One region of the Pseudomonas sp. YY-1 genome, then DNA from elsewhere that is predicted to be linked to it. Evidence: riboswitches for the same ligand, from Rfam matches in the RefSeq annotation. Region 1 holds a riboswitch; each other region holds the start of a gene.
The links. Region 1 has a riboswitch for cobalamin ahead of cobO (cob(I)yrinic acid a,c-diamide adenosyltransferase). Riboswitches for the same ligand answer to the same signal wherever they lie in the genome.
Positions count from the first base shown of each region.

Region 1 (5,191 bases):
GCGTGCAGCGGGTCGAGCCGTTGGGCTTCTCGGTACCGGCAGGTTTTACCTGGCGCAAGCCGGGCATGCGCCGCGAGTACCTGCGGGTGCGTCTGGAGCAGGGGCGTGTGGTGCCTTACGCCAACCAGAGTTCTGGCGTTTTGCGCAGCGCCGCCTGGGCAGAAGGCTTGGCCGAGGTGATGGAAGGCAGCACGCTGAGCGAAGGGGATATGCTGCGCTTTATCCCGCTGAGCGAGATTCTCGGCTAGCGTTTCGCAAGCCCGACCAAGCAAGTGGTCGGGCGCTTTAGATGTCGCGGCGAAACTACTGGGTCACATTTATAACGATAGAATTTGCAAATGGGCTTGGTAGAGGGCATAGTCGCCAACTTGTAAATCCAACCGACACGGTCGTGCCCATGCTAAAACGCTTCGCACCCCTCGTGCCTCTCGCACTCACAGTCTTTCTCGCTGCCTGTGCCGGCCATGCGCCGCAGACGCAGCCGCAGCAACCGATCAGCGATGCAGCAGTCGAACCTGTGACTCGCCTGATGATCGAGCAGGATGAACCTGCCGATGATGAGATCAACGCGCTGATCGACGATCAACCCTATGAAATGCCGCAACTGGCCGACAGCCTGCTCGATCTCGGGCGTTCGCTGATCGGTACCCGTTATCGCTACGGCGGTAGCTCGGTACAGTCTGGTTTCGATTGCAGCGGTTTTGTCGGCTACCTGTTCCGCGAGGAAGTCGGCCTGGAACTGCCGCGTTCCACGCGTGAGCTGATCAACCTCGATGCGCCGAAGGTGGCGCGCGCCGATCTGGAACCGGGTGATCTGATCCTGTTCAATGATCGTGGTCGTGGTCGCGTCAGTCATGCCGGCATCTACCTGGGTGATGATCAGTTCATCCACTCCAGCAGCAGCCGCAGTGGTGGTGTGCGCATCGATAGCCTTGACGACAGCTACTGGAACCGCAGCTATCTGCAGGCCAAGCGCGTCCTTGCGCTGGCTCCGGTTGAAGATCAGGTCGCTGCCAAGCGTCATAACTGATGCATACGGCGTAACTGCAGAATCTGTTCAAGGGCTGTCTTGTCAGCCTTGAGCAGGTGCTGAGGGTTGCGCCGTTTGTCTGCAAGCGGCAGAGTAGAGCGCATTCAGGCTCAGGATCGCCTCGCTTATGCCCGTCACGACCCGTGTTGCCCTCATCGCTCTCGCTCTGCTGCTGAGTGCTTGCAGCAGTCGCGCTCCCTCTCCCCAGCCTATCTATAGTCCTCCAGTCTCTGCTTCGTCCTATCAGGGTGGTGCCGAAGATGTGCTGTTCCGCGCCCTCGGCCTGGTTGGTACGCCCTATCGTTATGGCGGTAATACCCCGGAAGGTGGTTTCGACTGCAGTGGCCTGATTGGCTATGTTTATCGCGATGCTGCCGGTATCAGCCTGCCGCGTTCGACGCGTGAGCTGAGTGCCATGCGCACCCCAGATGTCCGTCGCGATGCCCTGAAAAGTGGCGACCTGGTGTTCTTTGCCACCAATGGCGGACGCGCCGTCAGCCATGCCGGCATCTATGTCGGCGACGGCCGCTTCGTGCATGCTCCCTCTACCGGCGGTACGGTGCGCCTGGACAGCCTCACCAGCGGTTATTGGCAGGGCGTCTATCTCGATGCCAAGCGCGTCATCACGCCAGAGCTCGCGCGTAATCCCTGAATTACTGTCCATGGTCGATCCCATTCGCCTACCGCCTCAGCCCGAGGTGTGCGAGCTGTGCGCGCGACCCGTTGCGCTGACGCGTCATCATCTGATTCCCAAGGCCCTGCACGACAAGACCTACGTGCAGAAGCGTTTCGCTCGTCATGAGCGCATCAGGGCTACGCTCTGGGTCTGCCGCGCCTGCCACAACCAGATTCACCGGCTGTTCGGCGAAAAGGAGCTGGCGCTGACCTACAACAGCCGTGACGCGCTGCTGGGTGATGAGCGCCTGCGCACCTTCGTCGAATGGCTGGCCAGCAAGCCGCCGGGCTTCACCCCCAGGCATTGAGCGGTCTCGACGTTGACGCGCAGGGCTGCCAGCCTCTACCCTGCGCGCCTTGCTTCAGGTGCCCCGAGTTGCCGTGAATGGTAGCCATGGGGTGAAACAGGGAAGCCGGTCCGAATGCCGGCGCTGCCCCCGCAACGGTAGGTGAGTCAAACACCGCTCAAGGCCACTGTGCACCGCACGGGAAGGCGCGGTGCCGAACCTTCGGGCTCGCTCACAAGCCCGGAGACCGGCCTGTCGCATTTTCACGGCATCGCGGAGGGCGTTGTCCGGCCGACGCTCCGGTTTTTCCGGGATGTTGTGCTTCCTGTCTTCCGCTCGCCTGACCAGCCATTGGCACCAGGGTGAGGACGCGCGGACCATCGCGATCTGCTCCCCATCGTTGCTCGTACTGTTTACCGACAGTCGACGCGGGTGCCTGATGTACAGGAGCACAGCATGAGCGAGTCCACCGAGCGTGATGCCCGCCACAAGGCGCGCATGCAGCGCAAGAAAGCCCTGATCGACGAGAAGATCGCCCAGGCCCAGGACGAATACGGCCTGTTGCTGGTGCACAGCGGCAATGGCAAAGGCAAGAGCAGCAGCGCCTTCGGCATGGTCGCGCGTGCCCTCGGTCATGGCCTCAAGGTCGGCGTGGTGCAGTTCATCAAGGGCGCGGCCAGCACCGGTGAAGAATCCTTCTTCCGCCGCTTTCCCGAGGAAGTCAGCTACCACGTGATGGGTGAGGGCTTTACCTGGGAAACCCAGGATCGCCAGCGCGATATCGCCAAGGCGCAGGAGGCCTGGGCGGTGGCTCGCCGCCTGCTGAGCGACGAGTGCGTCGGCCTGGTGGTGCTGGACGAGCTGAACATCGCACTCAAGCATGGCTACCTCGAACTGGAGCCGGTGCTGGCCGATATCGAGGCTCGGCCGCTGCTGCAGCACGTGGTAGTGACCGGGCGTGGCGCCTTGCCGGGGATGATCGAGGCGGCTGATACGGTCACCGAGATGAGCCTGGTCAAGCATGCGTTCAAATCCGGGGTAAAGGCGCAGAAGGGCATCGAATTCTGATGGAAGCACGTCACTGTCCGGCGCTGTTGATTGCCGCCCCGGCTTCCGGCCAGGGTAAGACCACCGTCACCGCCGCGCTGGCGCGCCTGCATACGCGTCAAGGACGTCGGGTGCGGCTGTTCAAGTGCGGCCCGGACTTTCTCGACCCGATGATCCATGCTCGTGCCAGTGGCGCACCGGTGTATCAGCTCGACCTGGCCATGGTTGGCGAGGCGGAAAGCCGTCGCCTGCTGTGGCGGGCCGCTGGCGAGGCTGATCTGATCCTGATCGAAGGGGTGATGGGGTTGTTCGACGGTAAGCCGTCGGCGGCCGACCTGGCGCGTCATTTCGGCGTGCCGGTGCTTGGGGTTATCGACGGTGCGGCCATGGCGCAGACCTTCGGTGCGCTGGCCCACGGTCTGGCTACCTTCCAGCCGGATCTGCCCTTTGCCGGGGTGCTCGGCAACCGCGTCGCCAGCACGCGCCATGGCGATATCCTGCGCGATGCCCTGCCGCCCAGCATCCACTGGTTCGGCGCCTTGCCGCGCAGTGCCGCGGTGGAATTGCCCAGCCGCCATCTGGGGCTGGTGCAGGCGGGCGAGTTGGCCGATCTGGATGCGCGCCTGGACGCCGCCGCCGATGCCCTGGCCGCCAGCGCCAACGTCGACCTGCCGCCAGCGGTGAGCTTCGCCGCGCCGCAGTTCGATGAACCTGCGCCATTGCTGAATGGCGTGCGCATCGGCGTGGCGCGTGATGCCGCGTTCGCCTTCCTTTATCAGGCCAATCTCGACCTGCTGCAGGCGCTAGGCGCCGAATTGCGCTACTTCTCGCCACTGGTCGATAGCGCGTTGCCCGACGTCGACAGTCTGTACCTGCCTGGTGGTTACCCCGAGTTGTACCTCTCCGAGCTGGAGAGCAATCAGGCCATGGCTGACGCGATTCGCGCCCATCACCAGTCCGGCAAGCCGCTGCTGGCCGAATGTGGCGGCATGCTCTATCTGCTCGATGAGCTGCGCGACAAGCAAGGTGCCAGCGGGCGCATGCTCGGCCTGCTCAGCGGCAGCGCGGCCTTGCAGCCGCGGCTGACCGCGTTGGCCCTGCAGGAAGTGGCGCTGCCCGAAGGCGAGCTACGTGGCCACAGCTACCATCACTCGCGACTGGACAGCCCGCTGCAGCCCCTGGTGCTTGGCCGTTGCCCGAATGGCAAGCCGGTGGCTGAGTCGGTATATCGTTTGGGGCGACTAACGGCCAGCTATATCCATTTCTACCTGCCCTCCAACCCGGAGGCAGCCGCCGCGCTGTTGCGTCCGTGACCGACCATGCCTTCAGCGCGCAGGAGCGTGCCGCGGTATACCGCGTCATCGCCGAGCGTCGCGACATGCGCCATTTTGCCGGCGGCGAGGTGCCGCCCGAGGTGCTGGCGCGCCTGCTCGAGGCGGCGCACCACGCCCCCAGCGTCGGCCTGATGCAGCCGTGGCGCTTCCTGCGCATTCGCGATCCGCAATTGCGTGAGGCGGCTCATGCGCTGGTGGAGGCCGAGCGTGTGCGTACCGCCGAAGCTTTGGGCGAGCGTTCGGATGAATTCATGCGGCTCAAAGTCGAAGGTATTCGCGACTGCGCCGAGCTGCTGGCCGTGGCGCTGATGGAGGGACGCGAAGCGCATATCTTCGGGCGGCGCACCTTGCCGGAAATGGATATGGCCTCGGTGGCCTGCGCCATTCAGAATCTGTGGCTGGCTGCACGAGCCGAAGGGCTGGGGCTCGGCTGGGTGTCGCTGTTCGACCCCGAGGCGCTGGCCGAGCTGCTGGGCATGCCGGCTGGCAGCAAACCGGTGGCGTTGCTGTGCCTGGGGCCAGTGGACGCCTTCTATGAGAAACCGATGCTGGTGGAAGAGGGCTGGGCCACGCCACGGCCGCTGAGCGAGCTGCTGTTCGAGAATCGATGGGGAGTCCGGGGTGACTGAACGATGAGCCTGGCGCTGATCACCTGTGCCGGCGTGGCGCTGGACGCCGTACTGGGTGAGCCCCGACGCGCGCACCCGCTGGTGGCCTTCGGTCGCCTGGCCGAGCGCCTGGAGCAGCGTTTCAACCCGGCTGGCGGCGGCTGGCGCAGTCATGGCGTCACCGCCTGGTGCCTGGCGGTGCTGCCGCTG
Region 1 covers NZ_PJLX01000007.1:114,508-119,698, forward strand. The annotation lists gene glp (gephyrin-like molybdotransferase Glp) at 1-248, shown strand, start outside; gene CXP40_RS12090 (C40 family peptidase) at 398-1,030, shown strand; gene CXP40_RS12095 (C40 family peptidase) at 1,158-1,682, shown strand; gene CXP40_RS12100 (hypothetical protein) at 1,693-2,013, shown strand; cobalamin riboswitch at 2,053-2,263, shown strand; gene cobO (cob(I)yrinic acid a,c-diamide adenosyltransferase) at 2,449-3,060, shown strand; gene CXP40_RS12110 (cobyrinate a,c-diamide synthase) at 3,060-4,352, shown strand; gene bluB (5,6-dimethylbenzimidazole synthase) at 4,349-5,002, shown strand; gene cbiB (adenosylcobinamide-phosphate synthase CbiB) at 5,006-5,191, shown strand, end outside.

Region 2 (5,191 bases), on a different contig from region 1:
GTGTATCGAGGCCGTCGAGATCGTTGGTGACGCCACCGAGCAGGCTGTGGACAAGTGCGGTACCGCTCTCCGGCAGGTTATCCACCGGATAGCCCTGCTGTTGCAGCGCCTGCAGGATATTCAGCGCGGCGGCCGGCGTATCCAGGCCCACGCCATTACCAATACGGCCATCACGGGTCGGGTAGTTGGCCAGGATCAGGCCGATTCGCTTCTGATCGTTGCTTTTGATCGCCAACTGGCACCAGTTACGCGCTATTTCGGAGACGTAGGCCATACCTGGCTCGTGCGCCTGGTAGCACACCACATCGCTCTGGCTACGCTCGCTGCGCCAGGCCAGGCCCTTGAAGCTGATGGCGGTGCCGATCAGTCGGCCATCCAGTTCGGGCAGTACCACGTGCATGGCCAGGTCGCGCGAGCCCAGGCCCTGGGCGCTGGCCTGCCACTGCGCCTGGTTGTCCAGCGAGCAGATGGCCTGCAGCACCGGGATATCGCGACGGAACACCCGCGCCTGCGGCGCCTCGGGGTTGGACAGGGCAAAGCCGGTGGTATTGATGATCAGCGCGGTGCTCGTCTCGCCCAGCCAGGCCTGCACCTGATCCAGGCAGGCCGCCTCCTTGAGGCTGGCCACGGCAATCGGCAGCGGGTTGAGGCCCTGCCGAACAAGGTGCGCGCAGAAGGTATCGACGAAGGCGGTGTTCGCCGATTGCACATGGTTGCGGTAGAACAGCAGCGCCACCACAGGCGCATCCGGTTGCCACTGCGCCTGCCAGTCAGCCAGCGCCGCCGGGCTGCGCTGCGGATGATAGAGGCCGACACGCGGCAGCGGTTGCGGCTCCTGCCAGCTGTCATCACGGCCCAGCCAGCGGCTGCCGATGCAGCGAAATAGCTGGCGAGCATTATCCAAGCCGCCCTGGCGCAGGTACTGCCAGAGGCGCTGGCTGTCTTCTTCACTGACGTTGCCGAGCGCATTCAGCTCCGGGTCGGGCTTGTCGTCACCGGGCACCATGATCACCGTAGCGCCGCGCGCGCCCAGTTCCACCAGGCGCTCGACGCCATAGCGCCAGTAACTCACCCCGCCATGCACGGAGATCAGGATGACCTTGGCATGCTGCAGCACCTGCTCGACGTAGAAATCGACCGAGGCGTTGTTGCTCAGTTGCGCCGGGCTGGCCAGGCGCAGGCTGGGGTAGTCGTCCGGCAGTTGCCGGGCGGCTTCAGCCAGCAACGACAGATGCGAATCCCCCGTGCACAGCAGCACCAGCTCGGCAGGCGTCTGGCCAAGGTCGGCGATGCTGTCGGCCGGCAGTTGGGCGCCGGGCTGGGTGCGCAGTAAGTGCATATTCGGCTCTGTGGGAGGGGGCTTTAGCCGCGATTGGTCTTAGCGCCGTAGGGTGGACTCAGTTATCCGGCGGACTGTTCGCTTCGCTCCTGAGTCCGCCCTACGATCAAGTACGCCCTACGCTCTGTATCAAGCCAGCGCCGCTTTCAGCTCGGCCTCGATAGCCGCGCGGTCGAGCTGCTGGCCGATCACCACCAGGCGGCTCAGGCGCGGCTCGTCGGCCTGCCAGGCGCGGTCGAAGTGGCGGTCGAAGCGCTGGCCAACGCCCTGCACCAGCAGGCGCATGGGTTTGCCAGGGATCGCCGCAAAGCCTTTAACCCGCAGAATGCCGTACTTGGCCACTGCGTCCTTCAGCGCGGCCAGCAGGCGCGCCTCCTCTGTTTCCGGTAGTTCCACGTGGAACGAGTCGAATTCTTCGTGATCGTGATCCTCGTCTTCATCGTCATGATGAGTACGGCGACTGTCGATATGCAGCTCGGTCTCGCTGTTCAGGCCCAGCAGCACATCCAACGGCAGTTCGCCGCCGTGCGCCTCGATCACCTTGACCGCCGGCGGTAGTTCTTCGGCCACCTCGGCACGTACGGCGGCCAGCGCCTCGACGTCGAGCAGGTCGGCCTTGTTGAGGATCACCAGGTCGGCGCTGGCCAGCTGGTCGGCGAACAGTTCGTGCAGCGGCGATTCGTGGTCGAGGTTGGGGTCGAGCTTGCGCTGTTCGTCCACTTGGTCGGGGAAGGCAGCGAAGGTGCCGGCGAGCACCGCCGGGCTGTCGACCACGGTGATCACCGCATCGACGGTGCAGGCGTTGCGGATTTCTGGCCAGTTGAAGGCCTGTACCAGCGGTTTGGGCAACGCCAGGCCGCTGGTCTCGATGAGGATATGGTCTAGGTCACCACGGCGCGCCACCAGCTCGCGCATCACCGGGAAGAACTCTTCCTGCACGGTGCAGCACAGGCAACCGTTGGCCAACTCGAAGACGCGGCCGTTGGCTTCCTCTTCGCTGCAACCAATGGAGCACTGCTTGAGGATCTCGCCATCGATGCCCAGCTCACCGAACTCGTTGACGATCACCGCGATACGGCGGCCGCCGGCATTGGCCAGCAGGTGACGCAGCAAAGTGGTTTTGCCGGCACCGAGAAAACCGGTGACGATGGTGACAGGCAGTTTGGCGAGGGTTTTCATGGAGGGCCCCGTGGCGTCGTTAAGTTCGGCGGACGGGTACGCGCAGGCGGGCACGCAAGGGCGTGCTGGCCGCGTCGGATCACCCCGTCCGAGCATGTGGCTGGTCTATCGAGGCAGGTCTCCTGGCTCACGGCTTGCGCTACGCGCATCCCTTCACCTTCCCGCTATAGAGCAGTGGTGCATTGAAGGGTTTAAGACCGTTTACAGTTGCGGGGGCAGCCAGGGCATCGACCCTGTTCCCTCTTAGCTCCCCGGCGGCTTGCCGGGAAGAACCTCGAAAGCGAGAAGGCTACGCAGGCCGCGGCGGCCGGTCAATCGCGGTTGACCGCTGGCAGGTGCCATGATGAGCTACGTCACCCTCCGACACGAATGCCGCTCATGACCGCCAGCCACCTCGATCCCCTTGCTGCCCCCTGGGTGGTTGCCGGCCTGGGCTGTCGACGTGGTTGTGCACAGGACGAACTACTCGACCTGCTGACTCACAGCCTGGCGCGATATGGGCTGACTGTGGATAACCTCGCGGGATTGGCCAGTATTGACCACAAGCACGGCGAAGCCGGTCTGCTAGGTCTGGCTGAAGGACTGGGTCTGGAGCTGGTTTTTTTCTCGCCCGAGCAACTAAGCACCTATCAAGCCATGACAGCCGGCAATGCATTCACCGAAGCCGTAACAGGCAGCCCCTCCGTAGCCGAGCCTTGCGCCCTCGCGCTGGCGGCGCGCATGGGAACTTCAGCCAGCCTGCTCGGCGAGAAAAACCGCAGCGCCAGCGCCACCTGTGCGCTGGCCACATTCGATTGAGAACCCGCATGACCGTCTACTTCATCGGCGCCGGCCCCGGCGATCCTGAACTGATCACCGTCAAGGGCCAACGCCTGATCCGTTCCTGCCCGGTCATTCTGTATGCCGGTTCGCTGGTGCCCGAGGCGGTGCTGCAGGGTCACAGTGCCGAGCAGGTGGTGAATACCGCCGAACTGAATCTTGGTGAAATCATCAACCTGCTGCATCAGGCCCATAAGCGCGGCCAGGATGTAGCCCGCGTGCATTCCGGCGACCCTTCACTGTATGGCGCCATTGGCGAACAGATTCGCGAGCTGCGCGCCTTGGGCATTCCCTTCGAGATCATTCCCGGCGTCACCGCCACAGCCGCCTGCGCGGCGCTGCTGGAAAGTGAACTGACCCTGCCCGGCATCGCCCAGACGCTGATCCTCACCCGCTACGGCACCACCTCGCCGATGCCCGAGGGTGAGCAGTTGCATGACCTGGCCAGACACCGCGCGACCATGGCCATCCATCTCGGCGTACGCCAGCTACCGGCGATCGTGGCCGAATTGCTGCCGCACTACGGCGCCGACTGCCCCATCGCGGTTATCCACAGAGCGAGCTGGCCGGACCAGGACTGGGTATTGGGTACCCTGGCCGACATCGAAGCCAAGGTCGCGACCAAGGATTTCCGCCGTACGGCGTTGATCCTCGTTGGTCACGTGCTCGATCCAGGCGCCTTCGCCGAGTCGGCGCTGTACGACGCCGCCCATCGGCATCTCTACCGCCCCGGTCGCGACTGACTTGGCGATAAACCGCACAAATGCACGAAAGCCGCGCAATCATTGATGGTCGGCGACTTATCAACAAGAAATTATGAAAGTTATCCAAGACTATTGTGGATAGCCATTTCTCGAGGGTTCAGTTTTTGTACAACTGGCTGAAAGGCCCGCAGTTACGGGGTTTCAGCCAGGTATCACGAGGATATCCACAGGATGATCCACGGCATTTGTTAACAACCCATTGTCGACTATCGGTAACCCACTCTGGACCCTGACCATTTGAGCGGGAGACCCTCACACCCAGCACAGATATATCCATTTACATTGATTGCCACCGAGCCACTGCTACGCCTGGGCACTGAGCCGGTAAAGTTCGAGGACGCAACCACATCGGCCATCGGGGAGAGAACAATGTCCGTAGAGCGTGATCTGCAGTCTCGCTTGGGGCCTTTGGTGGAGCGGCAGGCTCTGCGCCATGGCCTCTACACGCCAATCGAAGGACTGATGGTGGCGCGCTTCGTCAGCCCCAGCGAGCCTTTGGCGACGGTTCAGCACCCCGTCTACAGCGTCGTGATACAGGGCACCAAGCAAGCGTTGATCGGCGATCAGGTGGTGCGTTACAACGCGGGTAACTCACTGGTTGCGGGGGTCGATCTGCCGGTCTCATCGCACATCGTCGAAGCCAGTAGTGAACGTCCCTACCTATCCGTGAGCCTGGCACTCGACTACAGCATCATCTACGACCTGCTCGGCGATCAGCCTGCACCGCCGGCCGCGCACAACGTTACGCCGTTCGAGGTCAGACCATTCGATCTCAGTCTGAGCGACCCACTGGTGCGTATGCTCGAACTGCTCGATCACCCGCAGGACATTCCCGTCCTGGCGCCGCTGATCACCCGGGAAATCACCTGGCGGCTACTGCAGGGCCCGTTCTCCAATCTGCTGCGCCAGCTATCGCGACCGGAAGGCAACATCGCCCGTATCGCCCGCGCGACGAAGTGGATACGCGATAACTACGCCGAACCGCTGCGGGTCGCCGAACTGGCTGAGCAGGTCAACATGAGCGTTGCGAGCTTCCACCGCCACTTCAAGAACATCACCACCGTTTCGCCGCTGCAGTTCCAGAAGCAGG
Region 2 covers NZ_PJLX01000008.1:31,391-36,581, reverse strand. The annotation lists gene cobN (cobaltochelatase subunit CobN) at 1-1,339, opposite strand, end outside; gene cobW (cobalamin biosynthesis protein CobW) at 1,469-2,518, opposite strand; cobalamin riboswitch at 2,613-2,810, opposite strand; gene CXP40_RS12925 (cobalamin biosynthesis protein) at 2,897-3,316, shown strand; gene cobM (precorrin-4 C(11)-methyltransferase) at 3,325-4,080, shown strand; gene CXP40_RS12915 (AraC family transcriptional regulator) at 4,471-5,191, shown strand, end outside.
Region 2: another riboswitch for cobalamin. It lies ahead of cobW (cobalamin biosynthesis protein CobW); the one in region 1 lies ahead of cobO (cob(I)yrinic acid a,c-diamide adenosyltransferase).

Region 3 (5,191 bases), on a different contig from region 1:
CCGGCAACGCCGCGCTGCTCGGCTGCTGCGACGTGATCATCGCAACGAAGAACGCGACTATCGGTATGGCCGGCCCGGCGATGATCGAAGGCGGCGGTCTGGGCAGCTTCACCCCCGAGCAGGTCGGCCCGACCAACGTGCAAGGCCCCAATGGGGTGATCGATGTGCTGGTGGAGGACGAAACCGCAGCGGTCGCCGTGGCCAAGCAGTACCTGGGCTATTTCCAGGGCTCAGTGAGCGACTGGCAGTGCAGCGATAGCCGCGAGTTGCGCCATGTGATCCCGGAAAACCGCCTGCGCGTGTACGACATGCGCAAGGTGATCGAGCTGCTGGCCGATCACGGCAGCGTGCTGGAACTGCGCCGCCAGTTCGCTCCCGGCCTGATCACCGCGCTGATCCGCATCGAGGGCAAGCCGTTCGGGCTGATCGCCAACAACCCCGCGCACCTGGGTGGCGCCATCGACGCCGTGGCCGGCGACAAGGCCGCGCGCTTCCTGCAGTTGTGTGAAGCCCATGACCTGCCCATCGTTTCGCTGTGCGACACCCCCGGTTTCATGGTCGGGCCGGAGGCGGAGAAACAGGCCACGGTGCGCCACGTCTCGCGCCTGTTCGTCACCGCCGCCAGCCTCACGGTGCCGATCTTCACCCTGGTGCTGCGCAAGGGCTACGGCCTCGGCGCCCAGGCAATGGCGGCTGGCAGCTTTCATTCGCCGCTGTTCACTGCCGCCTGGCCCAGTGGTGAGTTCGGCGCCATGGGCCTGGAAGGTGCGGTGCGCCTGGGCTTCGCCAAGGAACTGGCAGCCCAGCCGGACGAGGCCGCGCGCCAGGCGCTGTTCGACAAGCTGGTGGCCAAGGCCTACGACAACGGCAAGGCGCTGAACATGGCCAGCTATCTTGAGATCGACGCCGTGATCGACCCGGCCGACAGCCGCGCCTGGCTGCTGCGCGGGCTCAACGCGGCGCCGCGTCCGCCCCGGCGTGATGGCAAGAAGCGCCCCTTTGTCGACACCTGGTAGGGCCTCCGTGCGCGAGCGCTGGCTTGTCGCACGGGGCGTGAAGCTTGCAGCCACCTTTTTCGGGTAAACTGCCGCATCTTTTTACACCTATAACGATTCGCCTGATGCCGACCACTTTCCACGAGATCCCCCGCGAGCGCCCATTGACGCCGCTGCTCGACAGCGCCAACACGCCCGACGAACTGCGCCGCCTGGCCGAAGCGGACCTGGAAACCCTCGCTGACGAACTGCGCCAATACCTGCTCTACAGCGTTGGCCAGAGCGGCGGGCACTTCGGTGCCGGCCTCGGCGTGATCGAGCTGACCATCGCCCTGCATTACGTCCTCGACACCCCCGATGACCGTCTGGTGTGGGACGTCGGCCATCAGGCCTACCCGCACAAGATCCTCACCGGTCGTCGCGAGCGCATGGGCAGCCTGCGCCAGAAGGACGGCCTGGCCGCCTTCCCACGGCGCAGCGAGAGCGAGTACGACACCTTCGGCGTCGGCCACTCCAGCACCAGCATCAGCGCGGCACTGGGCATGGCCATCGCCGCCCGTCTGAAAGGCGAGAAGCGCAAGAGCGTGGCGGTGATCGGCGACGGCGCACTGACCGCCGGCATGGCCTTCGAGGCGCTCAACCACGCCACCGACGTCGGCGCCAACATGCTGGTGATCCTCAACGACAACGACATGTCGATCTCCAAGAATGTCGGCGGCCTGTCCAACTACCTGGCCAAGATCATCTCCAGCCGCACCTACGCCAGCATGCGCGAGGGCAGCAAGAAGATCCTCTCGCGCTTGCCTGGCGCCTGGGAAATAGCGCGCAAGGTCGAGGAGCACGCCAAAGGCATGCTGGTACCCGGCACCCTGTTCGAGGAGCTGGGCTGGAACTACGTCGGCCCCATCGACGGCCACGACCTGCCCACCCTGCTCGCCACCCTGCGCAATATGCGCGACCTCGACGGTCCGCAGTTCCTCCATGTGGTGACCAAGAAGGGCAAGGGCTTCGCCCCGGCCGAGGTCGACCCCATCGGCTACCACGCAATCACCAAGCTGGAACCGGTCACGCCAGTCGCGGCACCGAAGAAGCCTTCCGGCCCGAAGTACTCCAACGTCTTTGGCCAGTGGCTGTGCGACATGGCCGAGCAGGACGCGCGCCTGGTCGGCATCACCCCGGCGATGAAGGAAGGCTCGGATCTGGTGGCGTTCAGCGAGCGCTTCCCTGATCGTTACTTCGACGTGGCGATTGCCGAGCAGCACGCCGTGACCCTGGCCGCCGGCATGGCCTGCGAAGGTGCCAAACCGGTGGTGGCGATCTACTCCACCTTCCTCCAGCGCGCCTATGACCAACTGATTCACGACGTGGCGGTGCAGCACCTCGATGTGCTGTTCGCCATCGACCGTGCTGGTCTGGTCGGCGAAGACGGCCCGACCCACGCCGGCAGCTTCGACCTGTCCTACCTGCGCTGCATCCCCGGCATGCTGGTGATGACGCCGAGCGACGAAAACGAGATGCGCCGCATGCTCACCACCGGCCACCTGTTCGACGGCCCGGCGGCGGTACGCTACCCACGTGGCACCGGCCCCAACGCGCCGCTCGATGCCGGCCTGGAGCCGCTGGACATTGGCAAGGCGTTGGTACGCCGCCAGGGCAAGGGCGTAGCCCTGCTGGCCTTCGGCGTGCAACTGGCCGAAGCCCTGCGCGTCGGTGAAACGCTGGATGCCACGGTGGTCGACATGCGCTTCGTCAAACCGCTGGACGAAGCCCTGCTGCGCGAACTGGCAGGCAGCCACGAGCTGCTGGTGACCATCGAAGAAAACAGCATCATGGGCGGCGCCGGTAGCGCGGTCAGCGAATTCTTCGCCGCCGAGAACATCCAGATGTCGATGCTGCACCTGGGCCTGCCCGACTACTACGTCGAGCACGCCAAGCCCAGCCAGATGCTCGCCGAGTGCGGTCTCGACGAAGCCGGCATCGAACGCGCGGTACGTGAGCGTCTGAGTTTGCTTCAGGCCTGAGCATGAAGCCCGCTCATCGCTGAATGAGCGGCGCTTGCTTGTGATTCATGTGCGTGCGCACTAAGGTGCGCGCCATTAATGTTCCGCCAGGGTGCGCTGCGCAAGCAGTGTTAAACGGGAAGTCGGTGCGCTCGTCACGAGCAATGCCGACGCTGCCCCCGCAACGGTAATCGACTGCACGCGCTGAGCGTGCGCCACGTCCAACAGCCACTGGGCCCTGCCTGGGAAGGCGGACGCGGGTCGAGAGCCCGGAGACCGGCCAAGGCGGTGCGACTGGTGTTGCGGAGGGCAGCACGGTCAAGCGCCGTCCTGCGCTTGCGCCTGCCCTCCTCGACCGTCTGCCGACCGTTGAGGAAAGAGAATGAAACTGTCCCGTCTGGCTCTGGCCATCGCCGTCATGCCAGGTCTCTCGCTGGCCGCCGAGCCCTACGTGGCCGAGCCGCTGGTCGTCACCTCCGGGCGCCTGTCCGAACCGCAAGCGCAGGCCACCGCTGCCACCACGGTGTTCGAGCGGGACGACATCGAGCGCCTGCAGGTCAGCAGCGTTACCGAGCTACTGGAGCGTGTGCCCGGCCTCAGCGTCGTCCGCACTGGCGGTGCCGGCAGCCAGACGGGCGTGTTCCTGCGCGGCACCAGCACGGCACAAACCCTGGTCCTGGTCGACGGCCAACGTATCGCGGCCGCCTCCAGCGGCACCAGCAGCCTGGAGTTTCTCGCCCCCGAGCAGATCGAGCGTATCGAAGTGGTTCGTGGAGCGCGCTCGGCGCTGTATGGCTCCGACGCCATTGGCGGGGTGATTCAGATTTTCACTCGCCAAGGCGATGGCCAGGGCCTCAAGCCTTACGCGCGCCTGGCGGCTGGCAGCGACAGCACTTACCAGCGCAGCCTCGGCCTCTCCGGCGGCGACGAACGCACACGCTTTCACCTGGGAGCGGCCCTGGACGAGACAGCCGGCATCGACGCCACCCGAGACGGTTTCGGCGCCAATGGCGACGATGACGCCTACCGCAACCGCTCGCTCAGCCTGAGTCTGTCGCACCGTTTCAGTGACGATCTGCAGGTGGGCTTTAGTGCTCTCGATCAGCGCGGGCAGGTTGAATACGACGATGTTTTTACCGGCCTGCTACCGACAACTGACTTTCAGGTCAGTAGCCTTTCCGGGTTCATCGACGGCCGCCTCAACGAGCGTTGGAGCAGCCGCCTGGAAATGGGTCACAGCAAAGACCAGCGCGACACGGGTGATGACTCACCGGCAGCGCCCGACTATTCATTCTTTACCTACACCACCTATCGCGACTCCGCGAGCTGGGTGAACACCCTGACCCTCACCGACCACCAGCAAATTCTGGCTGGCGCCGACTGGTATGAGGATCGCCTGCATAGCAGCGCGGACTTCGCGGAGGATTCACGCTGGAACCGCGCGGCCTTCGTGCAACACCGCTACACCGGCGACACCTTCTCGACCGAGCTGGGACTGCGCCACGACGACAACCAGCAGTTCGGCAGCGAGAACACCTGGAACGCGGCACTGACCCTGCCCCTGAACAGGGCCAACGACCTGATCCTGTCGTACAGCGAAGGTTTCCGCGCACCGACCTTCAACGATCTCTACGATCAGTGGTACGGCAACCCCGACCTCGCCCCGGAACGCTCCAAGAGCTACGAGCTGCAATGGCGCAGCCGCTACAGCGACACAGGATCATTGCAGGCTTCCGTGTATCGAACTGATATCGAGGACGCCATCGTCCTGGACGAGAACTTCATTCCACAGAACGTCCAGACAGCCCGGATCAATGGCTTCGAAGCCGCCGTGCAGCAGGAGTTGTTCGGCTGGCAAGGCAATCTCGCGCTGGCCCTGATCGACCCGCGTGACCGCGCCAGCGGTCATACCCTGCAACGCCGCGCCAAACGCACGTTGAGCCTGGACCTTGACCGCCGCTTTGGTGATGTGTCGGTGGGCGCAGGCTGGCGTGCGATCAATGGCCGTTACGACGATGCCGACAACGAGATCGAAATGAGCGGCTACGGTCTGCTAAGCCTGCGCGCCGCCTGGCAGGCCAATGAGGAACTGGGGCTGAGCCTGAAGCTGGATAATCTGCTGGACAAGGATCATGCAGAAGCGACCTACAGCACACCCAATGGCCGTTTCGGCTACAACAGCGCCGGGCGTACCGC
Region 3 covers NZ_PJLX01000005.1:46,013-51,203, reverse strand. The annotation lists gene CXP40_RS08810 (carboxyl transferase domain-containing protein) at 1-1,016, shown strand, start outside; gene dxs (1-deoxy-D-xylulose-5-phosphate synthase) at 1,121-3,016, shown strand; cobalamin riboswitch at 3,089-3,295, shown strand; gene CXP40_RS08800 (TonB-dependent receptor domain-containing protein) at 3,378-5,191, shown strand, end outside.
Region 3: another riboswitch for cobalamin. It lies ahead of CXP40_RS08800 (TonB-dependent receptor domain-containing protein); the one in region 1 lies ahead of cobO (cob(I)yrinic acid a,c-diamide adenosyltransferase).